Azoarcus olearius: one gene and its partner. The protein of the gene in region 1 interacts with the protein of each later gene in a pairwise test. Links are inferred from orthologs where the notes say so. Each region holds a gene or a part of one and is shown in the gene's direction. Other genes may lie near its edges.

Region 1 (8,104 bases):
AGGCCGCGACGCAGGCGCGCGGCGAGCTGGTGCTGGTCGGCGCGCGCGCGCGCCAGATCGGGCCGGCGCCCGCGCAGGCGCAGGCCGAGGCGCGCGAGGCGTTCGTCTGCCCGCTGCAGCTGCCGCGTTCCGGCATCGTGGAGCCGGCGCTCCAGCGTTGCGAGTTGAACCCTGGCGGCTGCCAGCCGCTGGCGCGGATGCACCAGTCGCAGCGCGGCACGGTCGAGGCGCTGGGCGAGCGTGTCGAGCCGGCGCTGCATGGCGCGGGCAAGATGTTGGTCGAGCGCGAGGACGCGGTCGCGCGCGGCATGAAAACCCGCGCTTGCAAGTTCGGCCGCGCCGGTCGGCGTCGGGGCGCGGAGGTCGGCGGCGAAGTCGGCGATGGTGAAGTCGGTTTCGTGCCCCACGCCGCACACCACCGGCAACGGACTGCGCCGGATGGCGCGCGCCAGCCCTTCGTCGTTGAAGGCCTGCAGGTCTTCGATGCTGCCGCCTCCGCGCACCAGCAGGACGAGGTCGATGCCGTCTTCCGCCGCGCGCGCCGCCGCGGCTTCCAGCGCCGCCACCAGCCGCAGCGGCGCATCCGCACCCTGCACCGGGGCGGGATACAGCACCACCGGCAGTTGCGGCGCACGGCGCTTCAGGGTGACCAGCACGTCGCGCAGGGCGGCCGCGGCGGGCGAGGTGACGATACCGATGCCGCGCGGATACGGCGGCAAGGGGCGCTTGACCGCGGCATCGAACAGGCCTTCGGCGGCGAGCTTTTCCTTCAGGCGCGTGAAGGCTTCGAACAGGTTGCCGATGCCCGCCGGGCGCAGCGCCTCCACGCCCAGCTGATAGTCGCCCCGGACTTCATAGACAGTCACCAGGGCGCGGGCTTCGACCCGCATGCCGTTTTCAGGCCGGAAGGGCAGCAACTGGGCACGGTTGCGCCACATCGCGCACCGCACCTGGGCCTGCTCGTCCTTGAGGGTGAAATACAGATGTCCGGAGGCGGCACGGGTGAGGTTGGAGATCTCGCCGCTGACCCACAGCAGGGGGATGGCCGACTCGAGTACCTCGCGCGCGAGGCGGTTCAGTGCGGACACCGTAAGCACTTGAGCGGACAGGGATAGCGGTGATGCTTCAGGCGATTGGGAGGCGAATTTCATGCCCGGGATTGTAGCGGAATCCACAGCCCCGCCGGACTGTCAAGCCTGAATCGGCAAGTCCTTGATCCGACTGGGAGTGTTTGTCAAGTAGTTGATAACTAACGGTATTTTATGTTGCCTAATTTTTCAGCGAAGCAAGCAAAAGCCCGCGGCGACGGGCTTCCGGGGCAACATCCCGAATCAGTCCACAAACTTATCCACAGCTTTTGTGGATTCTCCGCACAGCGCCCCGACTTGCCGCCCGACGGGGGCTGGCGCTAGAGTTCCGCTTTTTCCCGGGGAGTGGGCGCGTGTTCGAGATCATTCAGGCTGCGGGATGGCCGATCTGGCCGCTGTTGCTGGCGTCGGTTATTGCAGTGGCATTGATCATCGAACGTTCCGTGTCGCTCCGGCGCGCGCGCGTGGTTCCGGCCGGGCTGCTCGACAAGGTGCTGGTGGACCTGCGCAGCCACGGTGCCTCGGCCGAGATGATCAACCGCGTCGCCGCGCATTCGCCGCTCGGCCGCGTGCTGGCTGCGGGCCTGCGCAACATCGGCGCCTCGCGCGACGTCATGAAGGAATCGATCGAGGAAACCGGCCGGGCGGTGGTCCACGAACTCGAGCGCTTCCTCACCACGCTCGGCACCATCGCTTCGGTGGCGCCGCTGCTCGGCCTCTTCGGCACCGTCATCGGCATGATCGAGATCTTCGCCTCGCAGGGTATCAGCGGCGCCAACACCGCCCAGCTCGCGCACGGCATTTCGCTCGCGCTGTACGCCACCGGCTTCGGCCTGGTGATTGCGATTCCGACGATGATCTTCTGGCGCCATTTCCGCCGCCTGATCGACGACTTCGTCATCGACATGGAGCAGCAGGCGATCAAGCTGGTCGAGGTCGCCCAGGGCGACCGCCGCGGCTGAGGGCGATGGCGATGAATTTCCGGAAGGGCAATCGCGATGAGGAGCCGGAGATCAACCTCATCCCCTTCATCGACGTGCTGCTGGTGATCGTGATCTTCTTGATGCTGACGACCACCTTCTCCAAGGTGTCGGGCCTGGAAATCAACCTGCCGACGTCCGCAGCGGATGGCAGCGAAACGGTGGCGAACGAAATTGCGGTCGCGGTCACGGCCACCGGCGACGTGCTCGTCAATCGCCAGCCGGTGGCCGGACGCGGCATCGACGAGCTCGCCGCGGCGCTCGGCAAGGCCAGCCCGTCCAACGGCCGCGAGCCGGTCGTGGTGATCAGCGCCGACGCCAAGACCCCGCACCAGCGCGTCGTGGACGTCATGCAGGCGGCGCAGCGCGCCGGCCTTGCCCACATCACTTTCGCCACCCAGACCCCGGCGAACTGACCCATGGCGGCTGCGCGCGGGGCCATGCCCACCGCCCCGTCGTACTGGCGCAGCCGCGGTCCGCGCGCGCTGCTGCTGTATCCCCTGTCCCTGCTGTTCGGCCTGCTCGCCGCATTGCGACGCCGGCTCTACCGCGCCGGCCTGCTTTCGCAGGTGCGGCTGCCGGTGAAGGTGATCGTCGTCGGCAACATCGCGGTCGGCGGCAGCGGCAAGACTCCGGTGGTCGCCTGGCTGGTCGAGCAGTTGCGGGCGGCCGGCTGGCATCCGGGCATCATCAGCCGCGGGCACGGCGGCAGCGCGCGCGGCGTGCTCGAAGTGGTCGCCTCCGGCGATGCCGGCGTATGCGGCGACGAGCCGCTGCTGCTTGCGCGCCTCACCGGCGTGCCGGTCTTCGTCGGGCGCGACCGCCCCGCGGCCGCCGCCGCGCTGCTGCAGGCCCACCCGGAATGCGATGTCATCGTCTCCGACGACGGCATGCAGCACTACCGCCTTGCCCGCGACCTGGAGCTGGCGGTGGTCGATCCCGCCACGCTGGGCAACCGCTGGCTGCTGCCCGCCGGGCCGCTGCGCGAGCCGGTCCGCCGGCTCGACCGCGTGGACCTGGTGATCCGCCACGGCGACGAGGGGGAACTGCCGCCCGGGCTGGGCGCGCGTGCGGTGCCGATGCGGCTGGTCGGCGACGGGTTCCGCGGCGTTGCCGATCCTGCCCGGCGCTGCGATGCGAGCGCCTTCCGCGGCCGCCGGGTCCATGCCGTTGCCGGCATCGGCCGTCCGCAGCGCTTCTTCGACCAGCTCGCGGCGATGGGTCTGGACGTGGTGCCGCATCCGTTTCCCGACCATCACCGCTTCGTTGCCGCCGATCTCGACTTCGCGCCCGGCGAGCCCAAGCTGATGACCAGCAAGGATGCGGTAAAATGCGCGCCTTTCGCACCGGCCGACGCCTGGGAATTCCCGGTGACGGCCGAAATCGGTTCGGGTGCCGCCGAACGCATCCTGGAGAGACTGCAACATGGACGCCCGCCTGCTTGAAATCCTCGTCTGCCCGCTGTGCAAGGGTCCGCTCGACTACCTCAAGGACAAGCAGGAGCTGGTCTGCAAGGCCGACCGCCTCGCGTTCCCGATCCGCGACGGCATCCCGGTGATGCTGGAAGAGGAAGCGCGCGCGCTGGCCGCCGAGGACGTGGACGCGTTGCGTTGAGCGCCGCCATGTCCGCCTTCCGCATCGTCATTCCCGCCCGTTTCGCCTCCAGCCGGCTGCCGGGCAAGCCGCTCGCCGACATTGCCGGCAAGCCGATGATCGTCCGCGTGCTCGAACGCGTGCAGGACGCCGGCGCCGCCGAGGTGTGGGTGGCCACCGACCACGATGGCGTGCGCGAGGCGGTTGAGGCGGCCGGCGGCAAGGTGGTCATGACCCGCGCCGACCATCCGAGCGGCACCGATCGCCTCGCCGAGGTCGCGTGCGCGCTCGGCTGGCAGGACGAGGACATCGTCGTCAACGTACAGGGCGACGAGCCGCTGATCGACCCCGCCATCATCACCGCGGTGGCGGCCGAACTCGCGGCCGACGGCGAAGCCGCCATCGCCACCGCGGCGCATCCGATCCACGACGCCGACGAAGTCTTCAATCCCAACGTCGTCAAGGTGGTGTGCGACGCCCAGCAGCGCGCGCTGTATTTCTCCCGCGCGCCGATTCCCTGGGCGCGCGATGCCTGGGCGCAACCCGGCGAGCGCGCCGTCCTGCCGGCCGGACTTCCGGTGCTGCGCCATGTCGGGCTGTATGCCTACCGCGTCAGCTTCCTGCGCCGCTACACCGCGCTGGCGCCCGCGCCGATCGAGCAGTGGGAAGCGCTGGAGCAGCTGCGGGCGATGTGGCACGGCTACCGCATCCGCGTGCTCGGGCTGGAGGCCGCGCCGGCCGCGGGGGTCGATACCGTGGAAGACCTGGAGCGGGTGCGGGCGGTATTCGCCGGCGCTGCCTGACACGTTTTGCGCGGTCTTTCGGTTTGACCGTGCCGGTCGAGTCGTTTAAGTTTCGGCCTTTTGGTTCATCTAGTTCATAAAGCAGGCCGGCAGCACAGGCCAAAATCTCGGGAGGGTGTATGCGACTGATTCTGTTGGGACCGCCGGGCGCCGGCAAGGGCACGCAAGCGAACTTCATCAAGGAGAAGTTCGGCATTCCGCAGATCTCCACCGGCGACATGCTGCGCGCCGCGGTCAAGGCCGGCACCCCGCTGGGCATCGAGGCCAAGAAGGTGATGGACGCCGGTGGCCTGGTGTCCGACGAGATCATCATCGGCCTGGTGAAGGACCGCCTGCAGCAGGACGATTGCAAGGCCGGCTACATGTTCGACGGCTTCCCGCGCACCATCCCTCAGGCCGACGCGATGAAGGACGCCGGCGTGCCGATCGACTTCGTGCTCGAGATCGACGTGCCCGACAGCGAGATCGTGGAACGCATGAGCGGCCGCCGCGCCCACCTGGCCTCCGGCCGCACCTACCACGTCAAGTACAACCCGCCCAAGGTCGAGGGCAAGGATGACGTCACCGGCGAAGACCTGGTGCAGCGCGACGACGACAAGGAAGAGACCGTCAAGAAGCGCCTGGACGTCTACCACGCCCAGACCAAGCCGCTGGTCGAGTACTACAGCAGCTGGGCCGCCTCCGGCGACGTCAAGGCGCCCAAGGTGCGCAAGATCTCCGGCCTCGGTGCCGTGGATGAGATTACCGCCCGCGCCTTCGACGCGCTGAAGTAATCCGGCGCCCGGCGCCGTCATCCGACGCGGTCGGTACCGAACCCGGTGCCGGCCGCGTTTGTCTTTGCAGGTGTGATCCGGCGCATGCGCGCCGCTGTCGAGGTGACCTCCGACGATGAGCCCGACCCAGCCGTTCAATCTCCTCTACGCCCAGGCGGGCGGCGTCACCGCGGTGATCAACGCGAGCGCTGCCGCGGTCATCGAAGCCGCGCGCGAACATCCGCAGGCGATCGGCACTGTCTATGGCGCGCGCAACGGCATTCTCGGGGTGCTGAGTGAAACGCTGGTCGATACGACGCCGCTGACGCCCGCCGAGCTGGCACAGCTTGCACTCACGCCCGGCGGCGCATTCGGTTCGTGCCGCTTCGACCTCGATCCGGAGGAAGCCAATCCCGCGCAGTACGACCGTCTGTTCGAGGTGTTCGCCAGCTATCGCATCGGCGCCTTCCTGTACAACGGCGGCAACGGTTCCATGGACATCGTCGCCCGCGTTGCCGCAGCGGCGCGCGCGCGGGCTTACCCGCTGTGCTGCATCGGTGTGCCCAAGACGGTGGACAACGACCTCGAGGGCACCGACTGCTCGCCCGGCTTCGGCTCCGCGGCCAAGTATCTCGCCACCGCGATGCGCGAATCCGGGCTGGACCTGGCGGCGATGTCCAGCCGGCGTGGGCGGGTGTTCGTCATGGAGGTGATGGGGCGCAACGCCGGCTGGCTGGCCGCCGCAACCGCGCTGGCCGCGCGCAACGAGGACGAGCCGCCACACATCGTGCTGCTGCCCGAGGTCGCGTTCGACGAGGAGGCCTTCCTCGCGCGGGTGAAGGCGGTAGTCGAGCGCCTGGGCTACTGTGCAGTCACCGTGGCGGAAGGCATCCGCCGCGCCGACGGCACGCTGGTGATGGAGCAGTCGCACGACGCGCTCGGTCACGTCCAGCTGGGCGGCGCGGGGCAGTGCGTCGCGCGCTTGGTTTCGGCGCGCTTCGACTACAAGCACCACTGGGCCATCCCGGACTACCTGCAGCGCGCGGCCGGCCACTGGCGCTCGGCCACCGACGTGGCGCAGGCAAGGGCGGTGGGGCGGGCTGCGGTGGCCTACGCGCTGGCCGGGCAGGATGGGGTGATGCCGGCGATCCGCCGCCTGGCCGACGAACCGTATCGGTGGGATGTGCAGCCGGTGCGGGTGGAGGAAATCGCCAACCTCGAGCGCCGCGTGCCGCCGCATTTCATCGCCGCCGACGGCCTGCACGTCACCGCCGCCGCCAAGGCCGCGCTGGCGCCGCTGATCGAAGGCGAACTGCCGGTGCCGACCCACGCCGGTCTGCCCGACTACTTCCAACTACAACTCGCACCCGAACCGCGCCGGCTGCCTGCCTGGACGCGCTGAGCGCGGGCGGCAGGCCGATGCGCGCGGCGATCCTGTTCGCGGTCTGGCTGTGGCTTGCGGCCACGGCGGCCGCGCAGCCGCCCGCGCCCGAGGCCGCGACCGGCTTCTCACCGCGACCGGCGGTACGCGCTTCCAACGCAATGGTGGTGACCGCCCACCCGCTCGCCACCGACGCCGCGCTTGCCGTGCTGGGCGAGGGTGGTTCGGCCGCGGATGCCGCGATTGCCGCGGCGCTGGTGCTCAATGTGGTCGAACCGCAATCGTCCGGCATCGGCGGCGGCGGTTTCCTGCTCCACTACGACGCTGCCGCGCAGCGTCTTGCCGCCTGGGACGGCCGCGAAAGCGCGCCTGCGGCGGTGGAGGCGGACTGGTTCCTGGACGAGGCCGGGCGCCCGCTGCACTTCTTCGACGCGGTGGTGGGCGGCCGTGCGGTGGGTGTGCCGGGGTTGCCGCGCCTGCTCGAAGCCGCCCATCGGCGCCACGGCGTGCTGCCCTGGGCGCGCCTGTTCGCGCCCGCGATTGCATTGGCGCGGGAGGGCTTCGCGGTGTCGCCGCGCCTGCACGCGCACATCGCGCGCGACCGCTTCCTGCGCGCCGACCCCGCCGCGCGCCTGCTGTTCTTCGATGCGGGCGGTGCGCCGCTGGCGGTGGGTGCGACGCTGCGCAATCCGGCGCTCGCCGCGACGCTGGAACTGCTCGCGCGCGACGGCGCCGAGGCCTTCTACGGCGGCGAGGTGGCGCGCGATCTCGTCGCCGCGGTGGCGCGCGCCCCGGCGCCGGGCGCGCTCACGCTGGACGACCTTCGCTCCTACGAGGTGGTCGAGCGCCCGGCGCTGTGCGGCCCGTACCGCGCCTGGCGGGTGTGCGGCATGCCGCCCCCCAGCGCCGGCGGTGCGAGCGTGCTGGCCCTGCTCGGCGTGTTGCAACGCTTCGACCTGCCTGCGATCGCGCCGGATTCGGCTTTTGCCGCGCACCTCTTCGCCGAGGCGGGCCGGCTTGCCTATGCGGACCGCGAAGCCTGGTACGGCGACCCCGCGGCGATGACGCTGGCGCCCGCGCAGTTGCTGGCGCCGCGCTACCTCGCCCGCCGCGCCGCGCTGATCGCGCTCGACGGCAGCATGGGGACCGCGCCGGCGGGCGTGCCGGACCCCGCGGTGGCAGCGGTGGCGGCGAGCAGCCCGGAGTGGCCCGCCACCACGCACATATCGGTGGTGGATGCAGGCGGCAACGCGGTGTCGCTGACCGCCTCGATCGAGAACGCCTTCGGCAGCCGGCGCATGGTGCGCGGCTTCCTGCTCAACAACCAGCTCACCGATTTTTCGTTTGTCCCGAGCGGTGAGCACGGGGCACACCCCAACCGCGCCGGGCCGCGCAAGCGCCCGCTCAGCTCGATGGCGCCGACGCTGGTGTTTGCGCCCGATGGACGGCTGCACGCGGTGCTCGGCTCGCCCGGCGGCAGCGCCATCATCAACTACGTGGCGGCCGC
Region 2 (5,064 bases), 1.2 Mb from region 1 along the record:
GCGACGTCCCGCGCTCGCTATGATTCCGCCCCGAACGCCGCGCACAGCCGGCCCAACTTCGCAGATCGACCATGAACCAGGCGCTCTCCCGCACCCCTGCCCCCGACGACAATCGCGATGTCGAAAGCCGCATCCTCGAACTCGCCCGCAGCGAACCGGAACTCGGCCAGGCCGCGGTGGCCGAGCGCCTGCGCCTCGACGGGCTGCAGATTTCCGCCTCGGGCGTGCGCTACATCTGGCAGAAGCACGGCCTGGAAACCGCGGTGAAACGCCTGCAGGCGCTGGCCGACGAAGCCGGTGACGGCGTCGAGGTGCTGACCGAGAACCAGCGCCGCCTGCTCGAGCGCGGCGAACTCAGCGCGCGGCTGGCGCGCGGTGAAACCGCCAACGACAGCGGCGGCGAGCCTGGCGGCGACAGCGGCGGCGAGCCGGTGGAGCGACGCCAGGTGATCCTGACCGCCGCCGCCGAACTGTTCTCCGAGCAGGGCTACGACCGCAGTTCCATCCGCGACATCGCGCGCAAGGTGGGCCTGCTGCCCGGCTCGGTCTATCACTACTTTCCGTCCAAGGACGAGCTGTACCTGGCGGTGCATCGCGAAGGCTTCCAGCGCGTGCTGGGGCGTGTGAAGGCGGCGGCGGAAGAAGGCAGCGATCCGTGGGACCGCCTGCGGCGGGCGTGCGAGGTACACGTCAGCGGCATCGTCGAAGGCTCGCCGATCGACCGCATCACCGGCCACAGCCTCTCCTTCACCGGCAACCAGGAACTGCTGGCCAAGATCCAGCCCTACCGCGAAGCCTACGAGGAAGTGTTCCGTGACCTCATCAAGGCGCTGCCGGTTGCCCCCGGCACCGACCGCACACTGCTGCGCCTGTTCCTGCTCGGCGGCATGAACTGGATCTACCTGTGGTATCGCGAAGGACGCCGCAGCCCGCGCGACATTGCCGACGCGATGGTGGAGATGGTGCGCCGCGGCGTGACGGGCTGAACCGCGCCGCCCCCGCAGCGGGCGACGACCAGCCCGGCACCATGACGGGCATGCCCTGCCGCTTCCAAGCGGAGTAAGCGGCGGCCACGGGGGCGCCTCCGTTTCCGCCGCTCCGTTGCAGGCACAATGCGCTGCGCGCGGGAAGGATTGTTTTTACGAGACAGTCAGTCCAATATCTCGTCATGGATGCGCCGCCCCTTACCCCCCGTCGCCGCGGCAGGCCCCCGAAGCAGCGGGAAGACCTGATCGGAACACGTGAATTGCTGTTGCGTGCGGGCCTGGAAGTGCTCACCGAAAAGGGGTTCTCAGCCACCGGCATCGAGGAAATCCTGGGTCGGGTAAACGTGCCCAAGGGCTCGTTCTACCATTACTTCGACAGCAAGGAATCCTTCGGCCTGGAACTCATCCAGCGCTATGGCGAGTTTTTCGCGAGGAAGCTGGACCGCCACCTGCTGAACGACGCGCTTTCGCCGCTCGATCGCCTGCGCGCCTTCGTCGCCGATGCGAAAGACGGCATGGCGCGGCACGCCTACCGCCGCGGCTGCCTGATCGGAAACCTCGGGCAGGAAATGGGCGCGCTGCCCGAAAGCTTCCGCGCCAGCCTGAAAGAGACCTTCGAAGACTGGCAGACGCGTTTTTCCACCTGTCTGATGGCAGCCCAGCAGGCCGGAGAACTGTCCCCCTGCGCGAATCCGCCACAACTCGCCGCCTTCTTCTGGATCGGCTGGGAGGGTGCGGTGCTGCGCGCCAAGCTCGAGCAATCCGCCGCGCCGCTCGACGTTTTTGCCGATTTCTTCTTTGCGGGTTTGCCGCCCGCCTGACCTTTTTTTAAGCTCGACTAGACGCTCGGTCTAAATACCTACGACGCGAAAGCGCCCATTCAAGTCCATTTATTCTTGTCACGCAGAGGAGTGAAACATGGAGCAGACCCGCCAAGCCCCCGTCAGCCGCTTTCCGGTTCCCCGGCTGGAGGACATGCCTGCCGACATTCGCGAGCGCATCATGGCGGTGCAGGAAAAGTCAGGCTTCATTCCCAACGTCTTCCTGACCCTCGCCCATCGGCCGGACGAATTTCGCGCGTTCTTTGCCTATCACAACGCCTTGATGGAAAAGCCGGGCAATCTGACCAAGGCCGAGCGGGAAATGATCGTGGTGGCAACGAGCGGCGCCAATCAATGCCAATACTGCGTGATCGCGCACGGCGCCATCCTGCGCATCCGCGCCAAGAATCCGCTCATCGCCGATCAGATCGCCACGAATTACCGCAAGGCAGATATCACCGACCGCCAGAAAGCCATGCTGGATTTCGCGATGCGCGTCTCGCAATCCGCGCATCTGGTCGGCGAGGCCGATTTCGACACGCTGAAAACCCACGGCTTCACCGAAGAGGACATCTGGGACATCGCCGGCATCTCCGCGTTTTTCGGCATGTCCAATCGTCTGGCCAACGTGACCAGCATGCGACCCAATGCGGAGTTCTACGCGCTGGGCCGCTAGCCGATCACTGGAAATCCGCGGCGCCGCCGCGGCCGGCGGCTTCCGCTGCAACGGACTGCGGCGCGGCACGAGCGTGCAATTTCTTTACACAGCGCCGCACCATTGCACGACATTTCCTTCACCAGCCGGCCCGCCCCCTGTCTTTCCCCGGGAACACCGAATGCTTCTCTCCCAAAGCGATGGCAGCACAGCCAGCGCTATTGCCCTGAGGAGACGATCATGCCGAACCAGCAAAATAACCAGCAACAAGACCAGAAGCAGCAGCGTGAGCAGCAACCCCAGCAGCAACAGCCGGGGCGGCAGCAGCAACAGCCCGGCCAGCAGCAACAACCCAACCAGCAACAGCCCGAGCAGCAGCAGACCAAGCAGGATCAAAACCAGCAACGCGGTCAGAACCAGCAACGCTGATGCAGTCCTGACGCGGGCGCCCCGGTCGCAGGAGCGCCCTGCGCATCTCCTTTCCGCGTGCGGCGTTTCGTGCACGCATTCCCGGCAGTCCCAAAGCGGGCTGCCGGGAACCCTCCCCGCGCGCCTGCCGGCTCTCAGCAGATGCCGGCAATAAAGCGCCTGCGTGCCTCTTCCAGCGCCGCTTTCCCCGCCGCGTCGGTCAACTTCAGCGCGGTCTGGTGGTAGGCCTCGAAAGCCGCCCTCACCTTCGCCGCGTCCAGTCCCTTCGGCGACTCCTCCAGCAGCACCGGCGGTGCCTCACCCGGCACAGGTTGCAGGACCGCATGCTTGGGGATGAAGCTGACGGCCCCCGCTTCATCGGACGCGGTCATCGGCCCGACCTTGGTGTGGATGCGGCCCTTGAGCAGGAAGCGGGCGCCGAGGGGAAGGAGATTGATCTTCATGGATATCGCTTGCTTGAATTGAGCGGGGTTGCGATGGCGGCGCTTACTGCTGGGCGAGCGCGCGCGCGATGAACTGCCGCGCCACCCGCGGCCGCGGCACCTTGTCGGCAAACCAGTTGCGCACATCGGTATCCAGCCCGATGCCGTGCATGTAGTTGTACAGCGCCTTGTTGAGCGCAGCACCGAGCGCGTCGTGATCCACGCCGGTCGGGTCGACGAATTCGACATCGTTCTTGGCGAAACTCACCGGCGGCAGCGGCAGCAGGCGCACGCCGTATTCGTCCGGGTTCTTGCCCACCGGGGAATGCACCGTGCAGGCGAAGCGGTGGAAGAAGCCGGACTGGATGCAGCCGGCCTCGAACAGCTGGCGCACGTATTCCAGCGCGTCCACCGTGTCGTGCACCGTCTGGGTCGGAAAGCCGTACATCAGGTAGGCATGGACCAGCACGTCGGCTTCGGCGAAGGCGTGGGTGACGCGCGCTACCTGATCCACCGACACGCCCTTCTTCATCAGCTTCAGCAAGCGGTCGGAGGCCACCTCCAGCCCGCCGGAAATCGCGATGCAGCCGCTGTCGGCCAACAGCTGGCACAACTCCGGGGTGAAGGACTTCTCGAAGCGGATGTTGCCCCACCACGAAATCGCCACGCCGCGGCGCAGCAGTTCCTCGGCCAGCGCGCGCAGCGCCTTGGGCGGCGCCGCCTCATCGACGAAGTGGAAGCCGGTCTGGCCGGTCTCGGCGATGATGGCCTCGATGCGGTCCACCAGCACGCTGGCGGCGGCGCCCTCATAACGCGAGATATAGTCGAGGCTGATGTCGCAAAAGCTGCACTTCTTCCAGTAGCAACCGTGCGCTACGGTGAGCTTGTTCCAGCGCCCGTCCGACCACAGCCGGTGCATCGGGTTGAGCATGTCGAGGATGGACAGATAGCGGTCCAGCGGCAGGCCGTCCCAGGTGGGCGTGCCGACCTCGTCGAAGGGGACGTCCGGCTCGGGGAAATTCACGTAGCGGACCTCGCCGCTGTCGGCGTCGCGCACGAAGGTGCGCACCAGGCGCGACGTTGAACGCCCGCCCTGCAGATGGTCGATCAGCGCCAGCACCGGACGTTCGCCATCGTCCAGCGTCACATAGTCGAAGTAGTCGAACACCCGCGCGTCCTTCAGCTCGCGCAGTTCGGTATTCACGAAGCCGCCGCCCAGCGCCACCGCGATGGAGGGATCGCGGGCCTTGATCGCCTGGGCGATGCGGAAGGCCCCATACACCGAGCCGGGAAACGGCACCGACAGCAGCACCAGCTGCGGGCGGTGGCGCTCGATGGCCGCCACAGCCAGCTCGATCAGCAGCGTGTCGACCAGCGTCGGCGGCGCCGCGAGCGCGCGCGCCAGCGGTTCGAAGCTGGGCTGGCTGCGCGCCAGCGATTCGGCGTAGCGGACGAATTCGAAGCGCGCATCCACCGCCTCGCGCAGCACGTCGGCGAGGTCGTTGAGATAGAGCGTGGCGAGGTGGCGGGCGCGGTCCTGCAGGCCCAGCGAGCCAAACGCCCAGGCCAGCGGGTCCCCACCTTCCGGGTCGTAATAGACATCGAGCGCATCGAAGCGCGGCCCTTCCGGCAGGAAGGTGCGCGAGCAGATGCGGTGCGCCACGGTGGAATCCCGCCCCTGCAGGAAGGCGATGACCGGCGCGATGGTGTAGTGGTAACGCTCGAAGTGTTCCAGAAAGCCGGCGGCCATC

What was found. The genes of interacting proteins can lie anywhere in the genome.
Region 2: the proteins of kdsB (region 1) and acuR interact in binary tests that used the Escherichia coli proteins (3 or more experiments, as listed by UniProt). The link is inferred for Azoarcus olearius from one-to-one orthologs.

What each region holds. Positions count from the first base shown.
Region 1 is NZ_CP016210.1:1,683,067-1,691,170, forward strand. Bases 2,748-5,577 are described here. They hold kdsB (3-deoxy-manno-octulosonate cytidylyltransferase), read left to right. Parts: upstream 2,748-3,690; coding sequence 3,691-4,464; downstream 4,465-5,577. Other genes in these bases: lpxK (tetraacyldisaccharide 4'-kinase), read left to right, coding at 2,748-3,513; dqs_RS07830 (Trm112 family protein), read left to right, coding at 3,494-3,682; adk (adenylate kinase), read left to right, coding at 4,584-5,237; dqs_RS07845 (6-phosphofructokinase), read left to right, coding at 5,353-5,577. Outside these bases: xseA (exodeoxyribonuclease VII large subunit), read right to left, coding at 1-1,151; dqs_RS07815 (MotA/TolQ/ExbB proton channel family protein), read left to right, coding at 1,442-2,050; dqs_RS07820 (ExbD/TolR family protein), read left to right, coding at 2,062-2,484; more of lpxK, read left to right, coding at 2,488-2,747; more of dqs_RS07845, read left to right, coding at 5,578-6,618; ggt (gamma-glutamyltransferase), read left to right, coding at 6,636-8,104. UniProt on the Escherichia coli protein: Activates KDO (a required 8-carbon sugar) for incorporation into bacterial lipopolysaccharide in Gram-negative bacteria.
Region 2 is NZ_CP016210.1:2,859,480-2,864,543, forward strand. Bases 72-2,987 are described here. They hold acuR (acrylate utilization transcriptional regulator AcuR), read left to right. Parts: upstream 72-1,168; coding sequence 1,169-1,807; downstream 1,808-2,987. Other genes in these bases: dqs_RS13090 (TetR/AcrR family transcriptional regulator), read left to right, coding at 72-986; dqs_RS13100 (peroxidase-related enzyme), read left to right, coding at 1,905-2,483; dqs_RS13105 (hypothetical protein), read left to right, coding at 2,703-2,891. Outside these bases: dqs_RS13110 (hypothetical protein), read right to left, coding at 3,026-3,334; dqs_RS13115 (B12-binding domain-containing radical SAM protein), read right to left, coding at 3,378-5,064. UniProt on the Escherichia coli protein: Involved in response to both electrophiles and reactive chlorine species (RCS). Represses the transcription of the nemRA-gloA operon by binding to the NemR box.